Regions from separate parts of the Actinopolymorpha singaporensis genome, predicted to be linked through region 1. Evidence: riboswitches for the same ligand, from Rfam matches in the RefSeq annotation. Region 1 holds a riboswitch; each other region holds the start of a gene.
What was found. Region 1 has a riboswitch for thiamine pyrophosphate ahead of thiO (glycine oxidase ThiO). Riboswitches for the same ligand answer to the same signal wherever they lie in the genome.

Region 1 (6,074 bases):
CCGGTGAGGTCACACGGTCACCCTGCCCGCCATCGGTGAGGAGGGGCGGGCGCCAGCCAGCCGCGGTATTCGTCCGGCCGCCCGGGCCAGGCGGCCTGCCCGTACGCCGAGCCGGATCGCCTCCGCCATGGCGACCGGATCGTCGGCCCGGGTGATCGCGGTCGCGGCCAGCACGGCGTCGCACCCGAGCTCCATCGCCTGGGCGGCGTCGCTGGCGGTACCCACTCCGGCGTCGAGGACGACCGGGACGGTCACCGCAGCGCGCACCGCCTCGATCGCGTGCGGGTTGCGGATGCCCAGACCCGAACCGATCGGGGAGCCCAACGGCATCACCGCGGCGCACCCGACGTCGGCCAGCCGTTGCGCCACGACCGGATCGTCGGTGGTGTAGGGGAGTACGGTGAATCCCTGTCCCACAAGGGTTTCCGCCGCGTCGAGGAGCTCGACCACGTCCGGCATCAGTGTGCGTTCGTCGCCGATGACCTCCAGCTTCACCCAGTCGGTGCCCAGCGCCTCCCGGGCCAGGTTCGCGGTGAGTACCGCCTCCCGCGCGCTCAGGCAGCCGGCAGTGTTGGGCAGCAGGCGCGCCCCGGTCTCGGCGAGCACATCGGCGAGCGCGTCCAGCAGCGAACCCTCACCCTGGTCGGACGTACGCCGCATCGACACCGTGACGAACCCAGGCCGCGCGGTCCGCACGACGTCCACGATCGTGCGCAGGTTGTTCAGCCCGCCGGTGCCGATCCACAGCCGGGAGGCGATCTCGGCGCCGTCGACCGTGAGTCCGTCCCGGTCGGTCCTTCCCGTCACCTCGACCACTTCAGCCTCCCTGCCGGGCGGTGACGATCTCGACGGCGTCCCCTGGACCGACCTGGGTTCGTTCCCAGTCACCGGCGCGTACGACAGCACCGTTGACGGCGACCGCGACGCTCCTCGGATCGGGCAGCCGCCCGCGCACAAGGTCGGCGACGCTGAGGCCGAACGGGACCTGTGTCAGCTGGCCGTTGACAGTGACGTCCATTGGTTCCTCCTGTCCAGTGAGTCGAACCGGTTGGGGGAGAACGCGTCCGCAACCTCCGAGGCGGCCCCGGCGGCGCTTCGCCGACCGGTGACTGTCGCGGTCGCCCACCGGCCTCGATCTGGGTACGCAGAATCCGTGCCGTGACCGGCGCCAGCAGCACCCCACCCCGGTGGTGGCCGGCAGCGAGGAAGAGACCGGTGACGCCGGTCGGGCCGAGCAGCGGGCCGTTGTCGGGTGTGCCGGGACGGTGCCGCGCGAGGACCTCGAGAATCTCGGCGCGTTCGAGACCCGGAAGCAGCGTGCGCGCCGCGTCGAGCAGGCGCGCGACTCCGCCGACGGTCGGCGTCGGCTGCCCGGCGTGCTCCTCCTGGGTCGCGCCGATCACCACCTCACCGTCGGCGCGCGGCACGACGTACACGGGTTCGCCGTGTACGACGGCGCGCACCGTCCGGGTCGGCGCCTGGTCGGCCGGCAGCCGTACGCGCAGAATCTCACCACGTACGGGCCGGACGAGGCGGTGCTGTGGCACCTGTGGGGGCAGGCGGTGGCCGGTCGCCACCAGGACGGCATCGGCGGGCACCAGCCGCCCGTCCTCGGTGCGCACGCCGTCCACCGACGCAGTCGAACCGTCATCGTCACCGTGTCCCCAAGCGGGGACGGGCGATGGGACCGCCCGGCAGCGTTCGACCCGGTCGCCGAGCAGGGTGAGCAGCGCGGCGGAGACCCTGCGCGGGTTGACGCTGTGGTCACCGGGCAGGTATGCCCCGCCGGCGACCCGGGTGGAGAGTTCGGGTTCGCGCTCGCACAGGCCACGCCGTCGGAGTTCCTCGTACTCGATGCCATGCGCAGCAAGCACGTCGAGAATCCGGCGTACCACCTGAACGTCGTCGTGGTCGCGGCCGACCAGCAACGTACCGGCGCGGCGGTGGTCGACGTCCACACCGGTCGCGGACTCAAGCCAGGCGGCGTACTCCGGCCACAGGCCGGCGCTCTCCACCCCGAGGCGGAGGAGGTTCTCCTCGCCGTGCCAGGCCTCACCGGCAGGGGAGAGCATCCCTGCGGCCGCGTGGGTCGCGCCGGAGACCGGAGCGGGATCGAAGACACGAACGTCGTGCCCGGCGCGAAGGAGTTCGACGCCGCAGGCCAGCCCGATGACGCCCGCGCCGAGTACGGCGATCCTCACGTCGGATCCTCACTTCCTTCGCCGGCATGACCCGGATCAGGTTCGGCGGTCGGAGCGGCGTCAGCTCCCTCTCAGCCCGCTGCCGGCGGGCACCCGCGTGGAAGTCGACCGTAACACGGGATCCGTGGTCACTCGGCGAATCGAGCCGGATCGGGGCACACGGACGCACCGACGAGTCCGATCGTGCTCTCTACGCCGCGACAGAGTGGGAACTGGCCCGGCAAGACTGGGTTGACATGAACGCCGACGCCAAGTCGGAGGTGATCGGGCAGCGGCAGGCTAACGCCCTTCACGACGGTGTGGTGTCACACAGCTTGAAAATGCCTGGATTCGCTTGTGGATAAGGGCTTTCCCGGGCGCGATAGCCGATCATGTTCGATAGAATCGAACCCATGAGCGACGGCGGCGAGTGCTTCGACGGGCATCTGGGTGTGGAGCCCGGTGGCCGTCGGGTGCTGCCTGCCGGGTTGGCGGAGATGTCGCCTGGACCGGCGCTTGCTGTCGCGGTCGCTTCGGTTGACCGGGCTGCGTGTAACGGGTGGGAGTTGGAGGAGTTGCTGAAGGCGCAGCGGCGGCTGGTTTGCTGGAGCGAGGCCGAGTGCCTGACCACCGTGAACGAGCTCGCCCATGCTGTCCCCGGCATGCCTGATCTGCCTGCCGAGCGCAGCGCCACACCGGACCCGTTCACACCGGAAGTTCTTGAACCGCTGCTTGGCTGGACCGGTCACCACGCCCACTGGGTGATGGCGATGGCCACGGCGCTGCCCCGGCTGCCGCGGGTGCGGGAGGCGCTCGCCTCCGGTGGCCTGGAGATCACCGAGGCGCGGGTCATCGTCGACCGCATCACCGATGCCAAGCCCGACCTGTGGGACATCATCGAGAACGCGCTGTTCCCGAAGGTGCTGGACCTGCGGGGCGGACTGCTGCGCGCGAAGGTCGAAGCCGAGGTGGTCAAGGCCGACCCCGAAGCAGCCGCCAAACGCCACAAGGCCAAGCGCTCCGCGCGTGACGTGGCGATCTGGCCCGCCGTCGACGGCGTCGCCGACCTTTCCATCCGCGGACTGTCGGCCGACCAGGCTGCCGAGGCGTTCGGCTATGTCGACGCCGTCGCCCGAGCGGTCAAGTCCACCGGCGACTCGCGCACCCTCGGCCAACTCCGTGCCGACGTCGCCGCCTCCCTGCTGACCGGCACCGCCGACATCACCGACTGCCCCGCCCCCGACCACACCGAACAGAACCAGGCGGACCGGGACGCGACCAACGGCGATGCTCAGTGCGGCCATGCCGAGCAGAGCGACACCGAGCAGAGCGACACCGAGCAGAGCGACACCGAGCAGAGCGACACCGAGCAGAGCGACACCGAGCAGAGCGACACCGAGCAGGGCAGTGCTCGGCAGGACGCAGGGGCAGGCGATGCGGCCGGGCAGGGCCGGGGCCCCTGTGCCATTCACAGGTTCCCCGACCACGACCTGCACCACGGCTGGTGCGAGTGTGGCGACTGCTCACCCGCCCCCGTCACCAGGTGCACGGTGTGCGGCTCCGCCGCGAGCGGCACCCCGATCCACGACACCACCGCCCACGACGCCGCGGAACACAACGCCGCGGAACACCACGCCGGAGGGGAGAACGCGGCCGCCGCCAACAAGGCCGCTCCCACAGTTGGTGCTCCCGCTGCGGGCCACATCCCGCACCAGAGCCGCCGACCCGACGGGCCGACCGATCCACCACCTGGTGGAAGGACGACACCTCCGCAAGCCGCAGCACCTACACCGCCTCCGCTGCCCTGGTGTTCCTCGCAGCCGAGCTGGGGTGCCATACGAACGCGGGCGAAAGTGCAGCTGAACGTGCCGTTGACCACCCTGATGGGACTGAGTGCTCAGCCGGGTGAGCTCGGCGGGTTCGGGCCGGTCATCACCGAGGTGGCCCGCCTGATCGTCGCCAACCACCTCGACAACCCCGAAGCCAGGTTCAGTGTCGGGGTCACTCACCCGGTCACAGGGCGGCTACTGCATCTGCATCCGATCCCGGTGAGGTTCCTGCGCGGGCTGCAGGCAGAGCTGGTGCATGCCCGCGACCCGCGCTGCGTGTGGACCACCTGCCGCAGGCCCGCCGCGACCTGCCACCTGGACCACAACACCGAACACAAGGAGGGCGGGGAAACATCTGTGGACAACATCGCGCCCCTGTGCCCGCGTCACCACAAGGCCAAAACCGAGCGGGACTGGAAACTCCAGCAGACCGGACCCGGCGAACACAGGCTCACCGACCCCCACGGCCGGCAGTACCGAAGCAGAACACCATCCCTCACCGATCCCGTACCAGCGGACCTGGCATCTACCGCCCCCACCGCCCCCATGGAGATGGCGTCGGCCGTCGACGACCTGCCGCCGTTCTGAGGGCGGCGTCCGCAACGCAGCTACTCGGTGGGCGGGCCCTGCTGTGCGGCGGTCGGGTCCATCCAGAAGACGTCCCAGTAGTGGCCGTCCGGATCCAGGAACGTGCGGTTGTACATGAAGCCGAGGTCCCGAGGCTCACGCGCTGCCGACCCGCCGGCAGCAAGTGCCTTGTCGACAAGGGTATCCACGTCCTCGCGGCTGTCCACACCGAGACCGAACATCGCCTCGGTCACCTTCGTCGCGTCGGCCACCTCGGTGGACACGTACGTCTGGAAGTACGGTCGGACGACGAGCATCACGTAGATGGTCTCGCTGATCACCACACAGGCAGACTCGTCGCCGGTGAAGTTCGGATCGGTGGAGTAGCCGAGAGCCTCGTAGAAGGCGACCGATCGGGCCAGGTCCTCGACGGGCAGGTTGAGGAACATCAGGGTGGGCATGGTTCTCAGTCCTCCACCACGGCGGCGAGCACGTCCAGCATCTCGCGGGTGCCGCGTTCGCGTTCGGGGGTGTTGTCCAGGCCGTCGAAGTAGACGCCCTGTTCGGTCAGGGTCAGCCGGGTGCCGCCCTCGACCGGAGTCAGCTCGATGGAAGTCAGGGAGACCGACAGGCGGGTGGAGTCCACGCGCATCTCGTAGCTGTAGACGAAGCGGGTGTCCGGGACGATCTCGTGGTAGTACGCGTCGAACCGGGACACCGGACCGTCCTGGCCGAACTGGCTCTCGCTGTGCTCGCGGCCGCCCTCACGGAAGTCGTGGGCGGAACTGATCGGGCACCACTCGTCGGTGGGCGCGTCGAACCAGCGTGCCTTGGTCTGCGGGTCGGCGAACGCGTGGAAGATCTTCGCCGCCGACGCCTTGTAGTCGCGTTCGATGGTGAAGGTCGAGTGGCTGAGGCTTCGGTCGTTCACTGGAGTATCTCTTCCGTGGGTGGCGTGGTGGGCGTGGTGGGTGGTGTGTGCTGGGACTCGGGGAGGGCGCCTTTGGTGGGCCGTCAGTCCTCGCCGAGCAGCTTGTCCAGGCGGTCGAGGCGGGCCTCCCAGGTCGCCCGGCGCTCGGTGATCCACTTCTCGGCGTTGCGCAGGATCTTCGGCTCGATGCGGCACATGCGGACCCTGCCCTCCTTCTGGGTGTGCACGAGGCCGCTGGCCTCCAGCACCTGCACGTGCTGCAGGGCGGCCGCCAGGCTCATCGGGAGTGGACGCGCCAGCTCCGACACCGACACCGGGCCGGAGGTCATGCGCTCGACCATGGCCCGGCGAGTCGGGTCGGCGAGGGCATGGAACACGAGGTCGAGCTCGTCCACTTGGTCAAGCATGTACTTTAGTAAAGCAGGTGCTTGAGTTTCTGGCAAGGGCTCGCGCAGGGGCAGGTTCTCGTTGGAGTCGATCGACCGCGACCGGAGACCGTGCGCCTGTCAACTGCGCTTTGCGTACGTCAAGATCTGGTTCTCGATCGGGCTGTCGACGCCGATCGAG
Region 2 (6,074 bases), 580 kb from region 1:
GGTTTCCTGCAGCAGTACCGCGACGGCGGCTGGGTGGCCCGCTGGTCCTCCCCCGGCTACGCCGACTGCATGGTCGGCACGAGTTCCGACGTGGCCTTCGCCGACGCCTGCTGCAAGGGGATCGAGGGCTTCGACGCCTGGGCGGCCTACGAGTCGGCGGTGAAGAACGCCACCGTCCGCCCGCCCAACCCCTTCGTCGGCCGCAAGGGGATGGAGCGCTCGCCCTTCCTCGGCTACACACCGGTGGAGGCGACCGAGGAGGCGATGTCGTGGTCGATGGACGGCTACATCAACGACTTCGGCATCGCCATGATGGCCGGACAGTTGGCACGGGACGTCGGTCCCGACGACGCCCGATACCCCCGGCTGTGCGAGGAGGAGGAGTACTTCCGCCGCCGTGCGCTGGGCTACGTCCACCTGTTCGACCCGGCGGTCGGGTTCTTCCAGGGCCGGCACGGTGACGGTTCGCGGCGGCTGTCACCGCAGGAGTTCGACCCGCGGGTGTGGGGCTTCGACTACACCGAGACCAATGCCTGGAACATGGCGTTCCACGTTCCGCACGACGGCGCCGGGCTGGCCTGGCTGTACGGCGGGCGGGAGGCACTCGCGCACAGGCTGGACGAGTTCTTCGCGACCCCCGAGACCGGCCAGGAGCGGTTCAAGGGTTCCTACGGCGTGGTGATCCACGAGATGACCGAGGCCCGCGACGTCCGGATGGGAATGTACGGCCACAGCAACCAGCCGGCCCACCACATCGCCTACATGTACACCTACGCCGGACAGCCCGCACGCACGCAGGAGAAGGTGCGCGAGGTGCTCACCCGGCTCTACCTCGGCAGCGACCTCGGCCAGGGCTACTGCGGCGACGAGGACAACGGCGAGATGTCGGCGTGGCAGGTGTTCAGCGCGCTCGGGTTCTACCCGCTGCAGATGGGCAGCCCCCGCTACGCCATCGGCTCACCGTTGTTCACCAGGGCGACGGTGCACCTGGAGTCGGGCGCGGACCTGGTGATCAACGCGCCGGACAACAGCGCCGACAACATCTACGTCCAGGGCCTCACCGTCGACGGCGTGCCGTACGACCGGGCATGGCTGCCGCACGACCTGCTCGCCAAGGGCGGCGTGCTGGAGTTCGCGATGGGGTCCGAGCCCTCCGGCTGGGCGAGCGGGCCGGACGCCGCACCGCCCTCGCTCACCGCACCCGGCGAGGCGCCCGCACCCCTCGTCGACGTGACCCGGCCCAGCTCCGGCACGGCCCGGGCGAGCGAGGGAGCGGACGCCGAGCACCTGTTCGACGACAGCTCGGCCGGCTCGGTGACGTTCGCCGGTACCCAGCGGTGGGTCTCGTACGAGCTGGCGGCACCGGCCCGGGTCGGCTTCTACACGCTCACCTCTCCCGTGGAAAACGCCGGCGGTGCGGCCCCGGCGGCGTGGGTGCTCGCCGGCTCCCGGGACGGGACGAGTTGGGAGGTGCTGGACATCCGGAGCGGGGAGGAGTTCGCGTGGCCGGTGCACACCCGGCCGTTCCGGGTCGCAGCACCAGGCGAGTACTCCCACTACCGGCTCGACCTCGCGCCGACCCCCGAAGCCGCGGGTGGCCCGCCGGTGTCCCTCGCCCAGGTGGAGCTGCTGGCGTAGGACGTGATCGAGGTGGGCCGCCTCAGACGAGACACGCGGCAGGCGGCCCGCCTCCGAACCCGCCTCGGCGTCCTACGATCGGGGGATGACTGATCACGCCCGCGCCGAACGCCGAGCGCTCGCCGACCTGCTGGACGCACTGGGCCCGGACGCACCCACTCTGTGTGCCGACTGGAGCACGTCCGACCTCGCCGCCCACCTGGTGATCCGGGAGAGTGACCCGCTGGGCGCCGCGGGCATCCTGCTGCCACCGCTCGCCGGCAAGACGAAGGAACGCATGGCCGGGCTGGTCGGGAGGCTCGGCTACACCGGGCTGGTCGACCGGTTCCGTCAGGGCCCTCCCTCGTGGTCTCCGGCCCGGCTGCCGGTGGTGGACCGCGCCGCCAACACGGTGGAGTTCTTCGTCCACCACGAGGACGTGCGGCGCGCCCAGCCGGAGTGGACTCCGCGCGAGCTGCCGGGTGACTTCGAGGACCTCCTGTGGCGGCGGGTCGGCAGCGCCGGCCGGATGCTGTTCCGCCGGTCCGCCGCCGGGGTGCTGGTGGCCCGGCCGGACGGGGCCACCGCACGGGTCCGCAACGGTGAGCCGACCGCCGTCCTGTCCGGGCTCCCGAGCGAGATCACGCTGTACATGTTCGGGCGCAGGGGCGCGTCCCGGGCCGAGGTCGGCGGGCCGCCGGCGGCGGTCCAGGCGCTGGCCCACGCCCCGCTCGGGGTCTGACGGCCCAGCGGCTCGTCCCGGACCACGGCGAGTCCGGGCGGCCCGGTGTAACCTTCGGGCGGACGGAAGCAGGACCAGCAGACAGCAGGACCAGCAGACAGCAGGACCAGCAAGACCAGCAAGACCAGCAAGACCAGCAAGGACAACAGCAGACGACAGGGGAGCGCGGAAGCGCTGAGAGTGCGGGGCCGCCAGTGATGGCGCCGCCCGCAGACCCTCGAACCTGATCTGGGTAATGCCAGCGCAGGAAGTCGGTCTGTCCGTTCGTCACCGGGTCCGCGCCGGGCCGATCGACCGATCGGGCGGTGCGGAGCACCTAGCGGCGAGCCGGACCTGTGGCACTCGGCCGCGTCTCCTCCCCGGTTCAGGGAGGACGTTCATGACCCAGGATGTGACCTCGACCGCGGCGCGCGGTCAGCGGCCGGTCAACCGGCGGTGGCGCACTGTCGACATCGTGGTCGCGGCGGTGGTAGCAGTGGCGTTCGGCGTTGTGTTCGTCGCCTGGGGCGCGATGTACACCGCGGTCGGCCCGGTCTTCGCCGGCTTCAAGCCGGCCCAGGCGGTGCTCTACGGCATGTGGCTGCTTCCCGGCGTGCTCGGCGGCCTGCTGATCCGCAAGCCGGGCGCCGCGGTGTTCACCGAACTCGTCGCCGCCGCCGTCTCGGCCTTCCTGGGTGTCGACAGTCCGCTGGCGATCATCCTCTACGGCCTGGTCCAGGGTCTCGCCGCGGAACTGGTCTTCGCGGCGTTCCGCTACCGCCGGTGGCGGCCGCCGGTGGCACTGCTCGCCGGCGCGGTCGCCGGGGTGGTCCCGGCCGTGATGGACAACGTCCTCTACAACGTCGCGTGGGCGCCGACCTGGAAGCTGGTGTACGGCGTCCTCGTGGTGGTGAGCTCCGTCGTCATCGCGGGGGCCGGCTCGTTCGCGCTCGTCCGGGCACTCGCCGCCACCGGTGTGCTGGCGCCGTTCGCGTCCGGCCGGGAGCAGACGCCCCGGTGAGCGCGGCGGCGTCGGCGTCCCCGTCCGCTGCGTCCCGGCCCGGTCCCCCGCTGTCGATCCAGGCACGCGGGTGGTCGTTCCGGTACGCCGGCCGGCAGACGTGGGCGGTCCGGGACCTCGAGCTGACCGTCGAGCCCGGCGAGCGGGTACTGCTCGCCGGGCCGTCCGGCGGCGGCAAGAGCACCCTGCTCACCGGGCTCGCCGGACTGCTCGACGCCGAACAGGCCGGCGACGTCGAGGGGGCCCTGCTGGTCGGCGGTGCGCCTCCGGCGCGGGTACGCGACCGGATCGGCCTGGCGTTCCAGGATCCGGAGACGCAGCTGGTGATGGCGCGGGCCGGCGACGACGTGGCGTTCGGGCTGGAGAACCGCGCCGTGCCCACCGAGCGCATCTGGCCGCGGGTCGACGAGGCGCTCGCGCTGACCGGTTTCCCGTACGACCGGGACCACCCGACCGGCCGGCTGTCCGGCGGGGAGAAGCAGCGGCTCGTCCTGGCCGGCGTGGTGGCGCTGCGCCCGGACCTGATCCTGCTGGACGAGCCGACCGCCAACCTCGACCCCGACGGAGCAGCGCTGGTACGCCAGGCCGTCGACCAGGTGGTCGCGGCCACCGGAGCGACGCTGGTCGTGGTGGACCACCGGGTCGGTGACTGGCTGCCGATGGTGGATCGGGTGGTGGTGCTCCGGGCCGGCGGCGGCGTGCTCGCCGACGGTACCCCGGAGAAGGTCTTCGCCGCCGGCCACGGGTCGCTGGCCGCAGCCGGAGTGTGGATCCCGGGCGAAATCCCGGCGCCGCGCCGGACCGCTCCGAGCAGGCCGGCCGACCTGCTCACCGCTCAGGCGGTCGGCTACACCTACCCGGCTGCCGAACGGCCCGCCCTCGCCGACGCCGACCTGCGGCTGTCGGCCGGTGAGGTGGTCGCGGTCACGGGCGCTAACGGCTCCGGAAAGTCCACCCTCGCCATGCTCACCGCCGGGTTGCTCAGCCCGTCGGCGGGTGAGGTGAGGGTCTCCCCCGACCTGTCGTCCGGTCTGTTCCCGAGGCTCGCCGCAGGCCGCCGGAGATCCGGCGAGCGCCGGCCGTTGCACCGCTGGCGCGCGGCGCAGCTGGTACGCGCGGTGGGCACTGTCTTCCAGGATCCCGAGCACCAGTTCCTCACCGCGAGCGTGCGGGCCGAGCTCGCCCTCGGGCCCCGGCTCGCCGGCCTCTCCCGCGGCGACACCGGTCAGCGGGTGGACGAGCTCCTGCACCGGCTCGCCCTGGACCACCTGGCCGACGCGAACCCGTTCACGCTGTCCGGCGGGGAGAAGCGCCGGCTGTCGGTGGGCACCGCGCTGGCGAGCGGGCCGCGGGTCCTCGTCCTGGACGAGCCGACGTTCGGGCAGGACCGGCGTACGTGGGGCGAGCTGGTCGACCTGCTCGCCGAGCTGCGCGACGACGGCCACGCGATCTGCTGCGTGAGCCACGACCGCGACCTGATCAGCGTGCTCGCAGACCGGGAGGTCCGCGTGCGGTCCGGGCGGGTGATCGGGTGAGCATCCTCGCCGAACCCATCGTCACCGACCCGGACGCGCCGGCCACCCGGCTGAACCCGGTCACCAAGATCGTCGCAGCCCTCGTGATCCTGGCCGGACTGCTGCTCACTGCCGACGCGGTGACGCCGGCCATCGTCCTCGGCGCCGAACTGGTCGCCATCGCCGCGGCCGGGCTGCGGTGGCGGATCCTCCTCCGCCGGCTGGTGTTGCTGTTCGTCACCGTCGCCGGGCTGGCGTTGTCCACATTGCTGTTCACCGACCAGACCGGCGGAACGGTGTGGCTCGATGCCGGTCCGTTGCACGTGTCCAGCCAGAGCCTGCTGGCCACCGTCTCGGTGGTGACCCGGGTGCTCGCCATCGCGTTGCCGGGCGTGGTGGCGTTCGCCTCCACCGACCCGACCGAGTTCGCCGACGCGCTGGTGCAGCACTTCCGTACGCCGCCCCGGTTCACCTTCGGCGCGCTGGCGGCGTTCCGGCTGCTGCCGGTGCTCGGCGACGAGTGGCGGACCCTGCTACTCGCCCGCCGTGCGCGCGGGCTGGACGCCGGCCGGTCGCCGGTACGCCGGGCCCGGCTGTTCGCCTCCGGCGTGTTCGCCCTGCTGGTGGTGGCGATCCGGCGTGGGGTCCGGCTGGCGACCGCCATGGAGTCGCGCGGCTTCACCGACCGGCCGGACCGCACGCTGGCCCGGCCCCGGCCGCTGCGCCGGGCGGACTGGGTGTTCGTCGCCGCCACGGTCGCGGTCGTCGCGGGCGCCACCGCGGTCAGCGTCGCCCTGGGCACCTGGCGGTTCCTGTTCTGGTAGCGAACGCGGGCAACGGGACGAGCCTCCGGACCGGCCAGACCCGCGCCCGGACCCCTGACATCTGTCACGGGTCCGGCCCGCCCGACCCACACGGGACGGGCGGGCGTTCCTTCGCCACACTGAGCGGGTGACTGTCGCCGACCAACGCCAGCCCGCACTCGAGCTTCGTCCACCCCGGCACCGCGTCGCACCTCGAGCCACGCGCTACTGGGCCGCCCGCGCCGGCGCGGGCTGGTTGTTGCTGCTCGCCGTACAGGTCGGGTGGTGGGTGCTCGCCGGCGGCGCCACCGGCTGGCGGGCGGCCGGCGTGGTGGCAACTGTCGTCCTCGGCGCCGCCCACGTGACGGTGATGCCGCGCTGGCGCTACCACGTGCACC
Region 3 (6,074 bases), 1.2 Mb from region 1:
GGTGCACCCCGGTGACCTCGTGGCCGGCGTCCACCGCCCGCGCGGCCGCCACCGCGGAGTCGACCCCGCCGGACATCGCCGCCAGCACCCGCATCAGTTCCTGCCTCCGCTCACGTTGACCAGACCCGCACTGCGGGCGCGCTCCACCACCGGACCGATCGCCGCGCCGAGCGCGTCGACGTCGGCGCGGGTGGAGGTGTGGCCCAGGCTGAACCGCAGCGACCCGCGGGCGCGTTCCTCGTCGCGGCCCATCGCCAGCAGTACGTGGCTCGGCTCGGCCACCCCTGCCGAGCACGCCGAGCCGGTGGAGCACTCGATGCCGCGCGCGTCGAGCAGCAGCAACAGCGAGTCGCCCTCGCAGCCGGGGAAGGAGAAGTGCGCGTTGCCCGAAAGCCGGCCACCGGGGTCGGGGTGAGCGATGCCGGGGTCGCCGTTGAGCTCGGCGTCGGGCACCGCGGCGCGTACCTGTGCGACGAGCTCGGCCCGCAGCCCGGCCAGCCGGTCGGCGAGCCGTTCACGGCCGGTCGCGGCGGCCTCGACGGCGACGGCGAACGCCGCGATCGCGGCCACGTCGAGGGTGCCCGAGCGGACGTCGCGTTCCTGTCCCCCGCCGTGCAGCAACGGCACCAGCTCGACCTGGCGCCGCACGACCAGTGCGCCCACACCGACCGGGCCGCCCAGCTTGTGCCCGGTCACCGTCATCGCGTCCAGACCGGAGGCCGCGAAGTCGACCGGGAGCTGACCGACCGCCTGCACGGCGTCGGAGTGCACGGGGATGCCGTGGTGCCTCGCCAGCTCGGCGACCTCGGCGATCGGCTGGACGGTGCCCACCTCGTTGTTGGCCCACATCACCGTGACCAGCGCCACCGACCCGGGATCGGCCTCGATGCTCGTACGCAGGGCCGCCACGTCGACCCGGCCGTGCTCGTCGACCGGCAGGCACTCGACCTCGGCACCGGCGAACGACCCCAGCCAGCGCACCGAGTCGAGCACAGCGTGGTGCTCGACCGCGCTGGCCAGCACCCTCCGACGGCGTGGGTCGGCGGCCCGCCGCGCCCAGAACAGGCCCTTGACGGCGAGGTTGTCCGCCTCGGTGCCGCCGGCGGTGAAGACGATCTCCGACGGCCGGGCACCGAGTGCCTCGGCCACCGACTCCCGGGACTCCTCCACCAGCCGCCGGGCGGCCCGGCCGGAGGCGTGCAGGGACGACGCGTTGCCCAGCCGGGCGAGCTGGGCGGTCATCGCCGCCACGGCCTCCGGGAGCATCGGGGTCGTCGCGGCGTGATCGAGGTAGATGTGTGGTGCCGTCATCGCGGCTCCAGCGTAATGACCGCCACCGACAGCCGCTCCACCCGCCGGTCCGCTCGGCGCCGCCAAACCCGTCAGGTCCGGGCCGGCCAGCCTTCCAGCCGCCACGCGGCGTCCCAGAACATCCACTCCCACGCCGTCGCCCGGGCGAACGCCTCGTGCATGCGTTCCAGCGTGGCCGGGTCGGCCAGGTCGGCCATCCGGTCGGCGATCCGGCAGACCTGGGCGGTGGACCGGGCGAACTCCTCGTCCGCGTAGGTGCCGATCCAGTCGCCGTACGGGTGGCCGGTGAGGTCGCCGGCCGCCGCCAGCAGCCGCGTACCCACGTCCTGGTAGATCCAGAAGCACGGCAGCAGCGCGGCGACCAGCTCGGCGTAGCCGCGGGTGTGCGCGACACCGAGGAGGTACGACGTGTAGCCGACGCAGGTCGGCGACCGCTGGTACCGGTCGAGGTCCGGGACGTGGGTGCGGTGCAGGTCCTGTTCGACCTTGATCGCGGTGTGCGCGGACTTCGCGAAGAACGCGAGGTCCGCGCCGTTCGGCGCCTTCACCGCCGCGGCCGCGAGCGCCCGGGCGTAGTCGTCGAGGTAGAAGGTGTCCTGGGCGAGGTAGTACGCGAACCGCGCGCGGTCCAGGCTGCCGTCGCCGAGGCGTACGACGAACGGCAGTTCGTCGATCGCGGCCCGAGTGGTCGCGGTGGCCGTCCAGGCATCCGCACAGAACCCCGTCGATCCGGTCATCGCGATCCCCACCAGGCGTGGAAGTGGTGCACGGGCCCGTGTCCCCCGCCGACGTCGAGGGAGTCGGCCGCGGTCAGCGCTCCGGTGAGGTAGTCCTTGGCGTCGCCGACGGCGGTACGCCAGTCCGGCCGCTGGGGCCGCAGCGCGGTGATCGCCGAGGACAGCGTGCAGCCGGTGCCGTGCGTGTGCCGGGTGCGGATCCGGGGTGCCCGCAGCCACTCGGCGCCGTCGGCGTCGACGTAGAGGTCGGCGGACTCGTCCGGGTCGTCGCCGTGCCCGCCCTTCAGCAGGACCCGGGGTACGCCGAGCGCGAGCAGGTCGGCGGCCTGGCGTTCGACCTCGGCGGGCGTCCGCGCCGGTGAGGTGTCCAGCAGGGCGGCGGCCTCGGGGAGGTTCGGGGTCACCAGGCCGGCCAGCGGGAGCAGCTCGGTGCGTACCAGCGCGACCGCGTCCTCGGTGAGCAGCCGGTCCCCGCTGGAGGCGACCATCACCGGGTCGAGCACCACCGACGGAAGCCGGTGCCGGCGCAGCGCCTCGGCGACCGTGTGCACGACGGTGGCGTCGGCGAGCATGCCGATCTTCACCGCGTCCACGCGTACGTCGGCGACGAGGGTGTCCACCTGCTCGGCGATGAACGCCGGCGGGACGACGTGGATGCCGGTGACGCCACGGGTGTTCTGGGCGGTCAGTGCCACCAGGACCGCGGTGCCGTAGGCACCGAGGGCCGAGAACGCCTTCAGGTCGGCCTGGATGCCCGCCCCACCGGACGGGTCGCTGGTGGCGATGGTGAGCGCGACGGGCACACGCGTGGGAAGGTGACTGGTCATCGAACCTCCGTACGCAGGACTCGGGCGGCGGCCGCGGGGTCGGGCCGGCCGCAGACGGCGCTGACCACCGCGATCCCGGCCACACCGGTGGCGCGTACGGCGGCGGCGTTGTCCGGGCCGATACCGCCGATCGCGACGCTGGGCAGGCCACCCGCGGCGGCGGTGGCGACGAGTTCGGCGAGGAAGGCCAGGCCGAGCGGGGACGCCGCGTCCGGCTTGGTCGCCTGGGGGAAGACCGGCCCCACTCCGAGGTAGTTCACGGTCCCCCGCGGCAGGGCCAGCGCCCGGTCGAGCTGGCCGGAGGTGTGCGCGGACAGGCCGATCCACACGCGCGGCCCGAGCAGGTCGCGCGCGTGCTCGGGCGGCAGGTCGGACTGACCGAGGTGCACGCCGTCGGCGCCGAGCGCGTGCGCGACGTCGGCACGGTCGTTGACGAACAGGGGTACGCCGGTGCCCGCGAGCACCTCGCGGACCTGCGCACCCGTTCGGAGCAGGTCCCGGGTCGTGGCGCCCGGGTCGCGAAGCTGTACCGCGCTCACGCCGCCGGCCACCGCTTCTCTCACCGTCGCGGCCACCCCGCGCGGCCCGCACAGTGCGGTGTCGGTGACGAGGTAGAGCGAGAGGTCGAGCGAGCGATCCGGGTTGTTCGGCCCCATCGTCAAGCCAGCCTTGCGCCGGCGCGGATGCGGTCGGCGTCGGTGGCGTCCAGCTGGTCCAGCAGGGCGGTCGCGAACGACCCCGGCCGCGGTGCCCGCGCGGCCGCCGCCTCCCCGGCGAGGGTGAGCAGGACGGTGGCCGCCGTCGCGGCCAGCAGGGCGTCCCCGGTCACCGCGAGACAGCCGGCGGTGAGCGCGCCGAGCACGCAGCCGACCCCGGTGACCCGGGTCATCAGCGGATGGCCGTTGGCGACGCGTACGGTGCGTTCGCCGTCGGTGATCAGGTCGACCGGTCCGCTCACCGCCACTGACAGGGCGTACGTCCCGGCGAGCGACCTCGCGGCCGGCCAGGCCTGCTCCGGGTCGGCGGTGGACTCCACGCCGCGGCCGCCGGTGCCGCCGGTCAGGGCGAGCACCTCCGAGGCGTTCCCGCGTACGACCGCCGGCGGCGCGAGCGCCAGCAGGTCGCCGGCCAGGGCGGTACGCCAGGGCAGCGGACCGGCGGCCACGGGGTCGAGCACCCACGGACGCCCCGCCCGGGCCGCCGACGTCACCGACGCCCGCATGCCCTCGGCCGAGGCGTGGGTGACCGTACCGAGGTTGACCAGTACGGCACCGGCACCGGCAGCGAGGACGTGCGCGTCCTCGGGGGTGTCGGTCATCGCCGGGGACGCGCCCGCGGCGAGCAGGGCGTTGGCGGTGAAGTTGGCGACGACGAGATTGGTGAGGCAGTGCACCAGCGGCGCTTGATCGCGGAGGTCCTCGCGTACCCGCGCTACGGCGTCCGCGGTGACGGACGTGGTCGTGACCATCGTGCGACAGTCCCTTCGCCAGCATGATCTGGATCAGGTTCGACGGGTGTGATCTCAGTCCCGGCGTCCGGGACACCCCGCGTCACTGCGTCCGACCGTACCGGCTGAACGCGCACAATGGCGAACGCCGGCCCGCGCGGTCAGCCCGCGTGGACCGGCGTTCGCCATGAGGCCGGGACCGTGGAACCACGTCGTTCAGCCCTTGCGGCGGTTGATCTCCTCGGTCGCCTGCGGCAGCACCGCGTGCAGGTCGCCGACGACGCCGAAGTCGGCCATCTCGAAGATCGGCGCCTCCGGGTCCTTGTTGACCACCGCGATCGTCCTCGAGGTCTGCATGCCTGCCCGGTGCTGGATCGCGCCGGAGATGCCGGCGGCGAGATACAGCTGCGGTGAGACGGTCTTGCCCGTCTGGCCGACCTGGTACGCGTGGGGGTACCAGCCGGCGTCCACCGCCGCGCGGGACGCGCCGACCGCGCCGCCGAGCGCGTCCGCGAGCCCCTCGACCACGGCGAAGTTGTCCGCGGAGCCGACGCCGCGGCCGCCGGAGACCACGATCGCCGCCTCGGTCAGCTCGGGACGTCCGGTCTGGGTGCGCGGCGAACGTTCCACCACGCGCGCGGCCCGTGCCCGGTCCGACACCGTGACGTCGGCCTTCTCCTCCACCGGTTGCGCGGGTGCGGGCTCCGGCGTCGCGGAGTTGGGCTTCACGGTGAGGATCGGTGTGCCGTGGGTGACCCTGGACCGGACGGTGTAGTTGCCGGCGAACACCGCCTGGGTGGCAACGACCGTGCCGTCGCCGGGTTCGACGTCCACCACGTCGGTGAGGACTCCGGAGCCGAGCTTGATCGCCAGCCGGCCGGCGATCTCCTTGCTCTCGGCTCCCGAGGTCAGCATGATCGCGGCCGGTGTGCTCCGGTCGGCGAGCTGGGCAAGCGCCTCGGCCTTCGGTGCGACGAGGTGCTCGGTCAGCTCCGGCTGCTCCAGCAGGTAGACCTTCTGGGCGCCGTAGGTCGCCAGGGCGTCCCTGGCCTGCTCGTACCCGGCACCGACGAACACCGCCGAGGGTTCGCCGAGGCGCCGCGCGATGGTCAGCAGCTCGGTGGTGGTCTTGCGTACGACTCCGTCGACGTGGTCGACGAGAACCAGGATCTCGCTCATTTCGGCACGCTTCCTTGCAGTCGCCCGCGGTCGGTCGCCCGTACCCGGATCGGTGGTCGAAGGTCTTGGCAGCTCGCGGCTGGGTGCGGACGTCAGACGAACCGCTGCTCGGCCAGGAACGCGACGAGCCTCTGCCCGCCGTCGCCCTCGTCGGTGACGACCGTGCCCTTCTGCCGGGGCGGGCGCGCCTCGAACGAGTCGACCGCGGTCCACGCCGCGGCCAGGCCGACCGAACCGGCGTCGACGCCGAGGTCGGCGAGGCTCCAGGTCTGCACCGGCTTCTTCTTCGCCGCCATGATTCCCTTGAACGACGGGTAGCGGGGCTCGTTGGCCTGGTCGGTGACCGAGACCACGGCCGGCAGTGCGGCCTCGACGGTCTCGGTGGCGGCCTCGCCGTCGCGACGGATCCGCACGGTGCCGTCGCCGACCTCGAGCTCGCTGGCGAAGGTGAGCTGTGGCAGGTCGAGACGCTCGGCCAGCATCGCCGGGACCACCGACATGCTGCCGTCGGTGGAGGCCATCCCGCACAGCACGAGGTCGACCGGCTGGTCGGTGCCCAGCTTGCGGATCGCC

Region 2: it holds a riboswitch for thiamine pyrophosphate, as region 1 does, so the genes downstream of both, BLU27_RS23420 (ECF transporter S component) here and thiO (glycine oxidase ThiO) in region 1, are expected to answer to the same signal.
Region 3: it holds a riboswitch for thiamine pyrophosphate, as region 1 does, so the genes downstream of both, thiM (hydroxyethylthiazole kinase) here and thiO (glycine oxidase ThiO) in region 1, are expected to answer to the same signal.

Annotation. Positions count from the first base shown of each region.
Region 1 is NZ_LT629732.1:4,640,067-4,646,140, reverse strand. It holds gene BLU27_RS20935 (thiamine phosphate synthase) at 1-13, opposite strand, end outside; gene BLU27_RS20930 (thiazole synthase) at 10-816, opposite strand; gene thiS (sulfur carrier protein ThiS) at 818-1,018, opposite strand; partial or broken gene thiO (glycine oxidase ThiO) at 1,188-2,201, opposite strand; TPP riboswitch at 2,198-2,308, opposite strand; gene BLU27_RS30000 (HNH endonuclease signature motif containing protein) at 2,594-4,597, shown strand; gene BLU27_RS20910 (VOC family protein) at 4,618-5,037, opposite strand; gene BLU27_RS20905 (SRPBCC family protein) at 5,043-5,507, opposite strand; gene BLU27_RS20900 (ArsR/SmtB family transcription factor) at 5,591-5,914, opposite strand; gene BLU27_RS20895 (hypothetical protein) at 6,014-6,074, opposite strand, start outside.
Region 2 is NZ_LT629732.1:5,223,497-5,229,570, forward strand. It holds gene BLU27_RS23410 (GH92 family glycosyl hydrolase) at 1-1,638, shown strand, start outside; gene BLU27_RS23415 (TIGR03085 family metal-binding protein) at 1,724-2,359, shown strand; TPP riboswitch at 2,507-2,626, shown strand; gene BLU27_RS23420 (ECF transporter S component) at 2,739-3,359, shown strand; gene BLU27_RS23425 (ABC transporter ATP-binding protein) at 3,356-4,894, shown strand; gene BLU27_RS23430 (energy-coupling factor transporter transmembrane component T family protein) at 4,891-5,697, shown strand; gene BLU27_RS23435 (PH domain-containing protein) at 5,825-6,074, shown strand, end outside.
Region 3 is NZ_LT629732.1:5,875,250-5,881,323, forward strand. It holds gene mnmA (tRNA 2-thiouridine(34) synthase MnmA) at 1-94, opposite strand, end outside; gene BLU27_RS26265 (cysteine desulfurase family protein) at 94-1,311, opposite strand; gene BLU27_RS26270 (TenA family protein) at 1,383-2,048, opposite strand; gene thiD (bifunctional hydroxymethylpyrimidine kinase/phosphomethylpyrimidine kinase) at 2,045-2,875, opposite strand; gene thiE (thiamine phosphate synthase) at 2,872-3,531, opposite strand; gene thiM (hydroxyethylthiazole kinase) at 3,534-4,343, opposite strand; TPP riboswitch at 4,336-4,433, opposite strand; gene BLU27_RS26290 (electron transfer flavoprotein subunit alpha/FixB family protein) at 4,539-5,501, opposite strand; gene BLU27_RS26295 (electron transfer flavoprotein subunit beta/FixA family protein) at 5,594-6,074, opposite strand, start outside.